DNA from 2 places in the Pseudarthrobacter leeuwenhoeki genome. Region 1 is predicted to be linked to the other one. Evidence: predicted binding sites of a transcription regulator. Region 1 holds the regulator's gene; the other holds the start of a gene.
What was found. The regulator LexA, encoded in region 1, represses DNA repair genes until DNA is damaged. The targets are predictions, from matches to a motif close to TCGAACANNTGTTCGA.

Region 1 (3,404 bases):
ACAACTGGACTGTGTGGACCAGTTGCGGGACGCCTGCCGTGCGGCGCTCTCCGACTCCAAGGGGGACAGCGCCAACACCGCAGACGGCGGGCGCCAGCTCGCGCGCTCCCGCCTCATGGTGATCCTGGAGCTCTGCGAACGGCTGCTCGCCGCCCGCGAAAACCGCGAGGTGGTCTGGTTTTCCCGCAACAGCACCTTCGACCCGCAGCAGGGGTACTCCCAGCCCGACGAGTCCGCGCCGGCCCTGATCAACATCGCCCCGCTCAGCGTCGCCGGGCGGCTTCGCGAGGGCCTGTTCGCGGACCACACCGTCATCCTGACCTCGGCGACCCTGGCGATCGGGTCCGCCTTCGAACCGGCCGCCGGCGGCCTGGGCCTGGTCGGACCGGGTGCCCCGAGCTGGACCGGGGTCGACGTCGGCTCGCCCTTCGAATATCCGAAACAGGGCATCCTCTACGTTGCCCGGCATCTGCCCAAACCCGGCCGCGGCACGTCACCGGAGGCCCTCGACGAGCTGGAGAAGCTGATCCGGGCCTCCGGCGGCGGGGCCCTGTGCCTGTTCTCCTCCCGGCGCGCCGCCGAGGACGCCGCTGAGGCCATGCGGCCGCGGCTGGACATGAGCATCCTTTGCCAGGGGGATTCGACCATGACCGCGCTGGTGAAGCAGTTTGCCGACGAACCGGACACCTGCCTCTTCGGAACCATGTCGCTGTGGCAGGGTGTCGACGTGCCGGGGGCCTCGTGCCGCCTCGTGGTGATCGACAGGATTCCGTTCCCGCGGCCCGACGATCCGCTGATGACCGCACGGTCCCGTGCGGTGGCCCAGGCCGGCGGCAACGGGTTCATGAGCGTCTCCGCGACCCACGCCGCCATCCGCCTGGCCCAGGGCGCCGGCCGGCTGATCCGCACGACGACGGACAGGGGAGTGGTGGCAGTGCTGGACTCACGGCTCTCCACCGAGCGCTACGGGGGATTCCTCCGCGCCGCCCTGCCGCCGTTCTGGCCCACCACGGACCCAGCGGTCGCCCTTGCTGCCCTGGAGCGGCTGGCGAAGGAACCCGGGCAGCCGGCCACGTAGTCCTTCAGGGAACGGACAGGGCCCCGTCCGTTGCCGGCGGGGCCCTGTTCGCAGCTGGTGACGTGCCGCCTGACCGGCTCTAGAGGGAGCGCAGCACCGAGACGACTTTGCCCATGATGACCGCGTGGTCGCCGAGGATGGGCTCGTACTGGGTGTTCTGCGGCAGCAGCCAGGTGTGGCCGTCGCGCTGGCGGAACGTCTTGACCGTCGCCTCGTCGTCCAGCAGTGCGGCGACGATGTCACCGTTGATAGCGTCGCCCTGCTGGCGCACCACCACCCAGTCACCGTCGCAGATGGCGGCGTCGATCATCGAGTCCCCCGAGACCTTGAGCATAAAGAGCTCGCCGTGGCCCACGAGCTGGCGGGGCAGCGGCATCACGTCCTCGACGACCTGGTCGGCCAGGATCGGCCCGCCGGCGGCGATGCGGCCCACCAGCGGCACCATGGCGGTGTCGGTGGCGCTGGCCAGTTCGGACACGGACAATCCGCCGACAGTGCGCAGGCCGCCGGGCTTCCCGGCCCCAGGGGCCTTCGTGCTTGCCTCGTCGAGGGTCAGCGGCATCAGCACCTCCATGGCGCGGGGACGCTTGGGGTCGCGCCGCAGGTAGCCCAGCTTCTCCAGCTGTGAGAGCTGGTGGGTGACGCTGGAGAGGCTGGCCAGGCCAACGGTGTCACCGATCTCGCGCATGGACGGCGGATAGCCGTTGTCCGTGACCGAGCGCTGAATGGTTTCCAGGATCTTCTTTTGCCGGACGGTGAGGCTCTTGGGTGGCCGGGCTGCCTGCGGGCCCCGCTGGGTGGCCCTGCCGCCAGTGGCTTGTGCTGCCATGTTCGCCAACGCCTTTCCGTTCCGCCCGGCCGCCGTGGCTGCGGCTGCCGGGAACTTCCGGCCTGAAATGTCAGACCCTGCTGATCAACTGCAGAAGTGGTTGTTCTTTGACTCAAACGTAGGCCAGCCACAGGGCTTTTTCAAACATTTGTTCTAGCGAGTCTCGACAATGTTCGTCAGTAAGTGCTAAAACAGAACAAGCATAATTCGAATATGTGTTCTAGTCGGGCACTGTTCGGACACAGCATGACGTTCGGTTCTTTGTTCGAAGGTTAGGCCGGTTGGCGGCAGGTACGTGGAGTACGCCGGGCGGCACAGTATGGTCCAGGAGGGCTCAGTTCATGTCAGCATCAAGCGCGTTTCACGACACTTTCGGCCGCGGCGCATTCGGCGACTGCCGCCGGCCCGACGGCGGTGCGCCCGCCGGCCAGCGGGGCTTCCTCAGGAAGCAGGGCCACGTTAGCCGGCAGGGCTCCCTTGGCCGGCGGGGCTCCCTTGGCCGGCAGGGCTCCCTTGGCCGGCGCAGCCCGGCTGGCGGGAACGGTGCTTCAGGGCTCGGGCAACGGGTCAGGCAGGCGCCGCTGCGGCTCACCCGGCGGGGGCGTTTTGTCTTCATCGGGGTGCCGCTGATCCTGCTGGCCGCGCTCCTGCTCTCCTTCAGCGGCTTCCTCAACGCCCCGGCCAAGGCGGCGGAGTCCGCTGCCGGGCTGTCGCTGACCCCCGCCGTGACCGTTACGGTGCAGCCCGGCGAGTCCCTCTGGGCCATCGCCGAAGCCGTGGCACCGGAGCGCGACCCCCGCGACGTCGTCACCGATATCATCCAGCTGAACAACCTCGAAGCTGCCCGTGTCGTGCCCGGCCAGGCGCTCTTTCTCCCGTCCAAGTAGCGCGTCGGACCCGTCACAGTTTCAGGGCCTGCCGCAATCTCACTTAAACTGGTGAAGTGACTGACCAGCTAGAGCGACTGAACCGACTTCCCCTCCGGACCAACCTGCGCGGCCTGACGCCGTACGGCGCGCCGCAGCTGGACGTCCCCATCCTGCTCAACGTCAATGAGAACACCCATGGTGTCCCGGCCGACGTGCGCGCCGCCATCTCCGAGGCCGTCACGATTGCCGCGGCCGGCCTGAACCGCTATCCGGACCGCGAATTCACGGAACTGCGCGAAGCACTCGCGGAATACCTTGGGCACGGACTGGGTGCTGAGAACATCTGGGCCGCAAACGGCTCCAACGAGGTCCTCCAGCAGATCCTTCAGGCCTTCGGCGGCCCGGGGCGCACGGCCCTCGGCTTCCCTCCCACCTACTCCATGTACCCGCTGCTGGCCTCCGGCACGGACACCGGGTACATCGTCGGGGTCCGTGCCGACGACTATGGACTCAGTGCCGCATCGGCCGCCCGCCAGGTCCGCGAACTTGCGCCGAACATCGTCTTCCTGTGCTCCCCGAACAACCCCACCGGCACCGGGCTGGGCCTGGACGTCGTGGAGGCCGTCTA
Region 2 (3,404 bases), on a different contig from region 1:
CCTTCCAAGGCCTCCCACCCCGAGGCGCTGGCCGGGACGGCTAGAATTGTTGCTGTGCGTTCCGGCAAGCTGCTGGCCACCTCCTTCCACCCGGAAGTGACGGGGGAGAAGCGCGTGCACGAATTGTTTATTCGAATGATCAGAGGAGAAGCGTAAAGCATGTCAGGCCACTCCAAATGGGCGACGACCAAGCACAAGAAGGCCATCCTCGACAGCCGCCGGGCCAAGTCGTTCGCCAAGCTGATCAAGAACATCGAAGTTGCCGCACGCATGGGCGGCCCGGACCTCGCCGGCAACCCTGGCCTGGAACTCGCCGTCACCAAGGCCAAGAAGACATCGGTCCCCGCTGACAACATCGACCGCGCCATCAAGCGCGGCGCCGGCCTCACCGGCGAAGTCGTGGACTACACCGAGATCATGTACGAATGCCGCGGACCGCAGGGCTCCGCCCTGCTGATCGAATGCCTCACGGACAACAAGAACCGTGCAGCCTCCGAGGTCCGGCTCGCCATCTCCCGCAACGGCGGCACCATCGCCGATCCCGGTTCCGTCAGCTACCTCTTTTCCCGCAAGGGCGTTGTCTCGCTGCCGAAGAACGGCCTGACCGAGGACGACGTCCTGATGGCCGTCCTCGACGCCGGCGCCGAGGAAGTCAAGGACAACGGCGACAGCTTCGAGATCCACTCCGAGCCGACCGACCTCCAGGGAATCCGCGATGCGCTCAAGGAAGCCGGGATGGAGTACGACACCGACGAGGCAGAGTTTGTCCCCTCGATGCAGGTCCCGCTGGATCTCGACGCCGCCAAGAAGTTCCTGAAGCTCGTGGATGCCCTCGAGGAACTCGACGACGTCCAGAACGTCTACAGCAACGCCGACCTCAGCGACGAAGTGCAGGCCGCACTGGAATCCGAGTGACCCTCCGCGTCCTCGGCGTCGATCCGGGCCTCACCCGCTGCGGGATCGGCGTCGTGGACGTCGAAAAGAACCGCCGCGCCACCATGGTGGCGTTCGGCGTCGTCGGAACCTCCCCGGAGGAGAGCCTGGACCAGCGCCTGCTGGTCATCGCCACATCCATCGACGAGTGGCTCGACCAGTATGAACCCCACGTCCTCGCCGTCGAACGAGTCTTCTCGCAGCTCAACGTCAGCACCGTGATGGGGGTCGCGCAGGCATCCGGCGTGGTGATAGCCGCCGCCGCACGCCGCGGCATCCCGGTGGCCCTGCACACCCCGTCCGAGGTGAAAGCCGCCGTCACCGGCAGCGGGACCTCCAACAAGGATGCGGTCACCAAAATGGTCACCAAGATCCTCCGGCTCGACGCCCCTCCCCGGCCGGCCGACGCCGCCGACGCCCTCGCGCTGGCCATCACGCACGCCTGGCGGGCCGGGAGCGGGATTTCCCACAAGGGCGCAGTCACCACCGGACCGGGCAGCCTGTCACTGACCCCGGCCCAGCGGGCCTGGGCGGACGCGGAGGCGAAAGCGCGCCGTTCACGCTGAATGTCCGGCTGTGCCGGGGCAGCACTTGATAGGGTATTCGTAGATATGTTCGGATAGCCGGGTCTTCCCGGTTCTCTATTTCAGCTGAATTTTCAGGAGCCCGGCTTTGATCAGTTTTCTCCGCGGAACCGTAGCGCACGTCGGCCTGTCCTCCGCCGTGATCGACCTCAACGGCGCCGGCATGAGCGTAAACGCCACACCGCAGACCCTCAGCAGGCTTCGCGCCGGCGAGGAGGGGAAGCTCTTCACCTCCCTGATCGTCCGCGAGGATTCCCTCACCCTGTTCGGCTTCGGCAACGACGACGAACGCGAAGTCTTCGATATCCTGCTCAGCGTCAGCGGCGTCGGACCCCGGCTGGCGCTGGCGGTCCTGGCCGTGCACGAGCCCGAAGCCATCCGCGTCGCCGCGCACTCCGGCGACGGCAAGGCATTCACGAAGGTGCCCGGCATCGGCCCCAAGGTCGCCGGCCGGATCGTGCTGGAACTGGCCGGAAAACTTGTGCCGCAGGGAACGCCGGCCGGCGCCACGGCACCGGCCGCATCCTCCGAAGCGGTCTGGAAGCCACAGGTCGTTGCAGCCATGACGAGTCTTGGCTGGTCCGAGAAGGACGCCACGTCCAGTATCGACAAATCCCTTGCTGATTCCCCCGAACTGGCCGAGAAAGGCAACGTGGCCGAAATCCTCCGCGCCACCCTCCGCTGGCTGGGCCAGGACGGCGCCCGCGCCGGGAACAGGGTAGGCGCCCGTGGCTGAGCCGTCGATTGTCGCCGGGGGAGAGGAGCCGGAGGAGCGGGTCATCGAAGCCGCCCTCAGGCCCAAAAACCTGCACGACTTCGTTGGCCAGCACCGGGTCCGCCGGCAGCTCTCCCTTGTCCTGGAGGCCTCGCGCATGCGCGGCCGCAGCGCCGACCACGTCCTGCTCTCGGGCCCTCCCGGGTTGGGCAAAACCACGCTGTCCATGATCATCGCGGCCGAGATGAACGCCCCGCTGCGGATCAGCAGCGGTCCCGCCATCCAGCACGCCGGCGACCTGGCAGCCATCCTGTCCTCGCTCTCCGAAGGTGAAGTGCTTTTCCTCGACGAGATCCACCGGATGTCCCGGCCGGCCGAGGAAATGCTCTACATGGCGATGGAGGACTTCCGGGTCGACATCATCGTCGGCAAGGGTGCCGGCGCCACCGCCATCCCGCTGGAACTCCCGCCCTTCACCCTCGTGGGCGCCACCACCCGCGCCGGCCTGCTCCCCGGACCGCTTAGGGACCGCTTCGGCTTCACCGGCCACCTCGAGTTTTACTCCGTGGCCGAACTGGAGCTCGTCCTCCGGCGCTCCGCCGGACTCCTGGACCTCAAGGTCAACTCCGCCGGCTTCAGCGAAATCGCCGGCCGCTCCCGCGGCACGCCCCGCATCGCCAACCGGCTCCTGCGCCGGGTCCGTGACTGGGCGCTGGTGCACGGCATTGAGCAGATCGACGCCCGCGCCGCCTCCGCGGCGTTGGACATGTATGAGGTCGACAAACGCGGACTGGACCGGCTCGACCGCGCCGTTCTGGAGGCCCTCATTACCAAATTCGGCGGCGGGCCCGTGGGTCTGTCCACCCTGGCCATCGCCGTCGGCGAAGAGACCGAAACGGTGGAGACCGTCGCCGAGCCCTACCTCGTCCGCGAGGGACTGCTGGGACGCACCCCGCGGGGGCGCATCGCGCTCGCCCCGGCCTGGACGCACCTCGGCTTCGCGGTGCCGCCCGGAATCTTCGCCCAGGACCCGCTCGAGCTCTTCCCGGCCGACGTCGACGGCACTGACATGCCGGACGGGCAGGGCCAGGACGCTGATCCGGAATGGATCCGTAATAGTCAATAGCACCGCTCCGTAACCTTTTCCCTTTAGACTGGAATGACGCTCGGCA

Region 2: ruvA (Holliday junction branch migration protein RuvA) is a predicted target of LexA. The motif match lies at 1,537-1,552, and genes of this name have one in related genera.

The regions. Positions count from the first base shown of each region.
Region 1 covers NZ_JBVAYY010000004.1:175,421-178,824, forward strand. Annotated here, with positions in the region: gene ACZYX4_RS05095 (ATP-dependent DNA helicase) at 1-1,078, shown strand, start outside; gene lexA (transcriptional repressor LexA) at 1,158-1,907, opposite strand; gene ACZYX4_RS05105 (LysM peptidoglycan-binding domain-containing protein) at 2,249-2,794, shown strand; gene ACZYX4_RS05110 (histidinol-phosphate transaminase) at 2,851-3,404, shown strand, end outside.
Region 2 covers NZ_JBVAYY010000008.1:18,880-22,283, forward strand. Annotated here, with positions in the region: gene pdxT (pyridoxal 5'-phosphate synthase glutaminase subunit PdxT) at 1-156, shown strand, start outside; gene ACZYX4_RS08510 (YebC/PmpR family DNA-binding transcriptional regulator) at 160-915, shown strand; gene ruvC (crossover junction endodeoxyribonuclease RuvC) at 912-1,499, shown strand; gene ruvA (Holliday junction branch migration protein RuvA) at 1,606-2,253, shown strand; gene ruvB (Holliday junction branch migration DNA helicase RuvB) at 2,246-3,358, shown strand.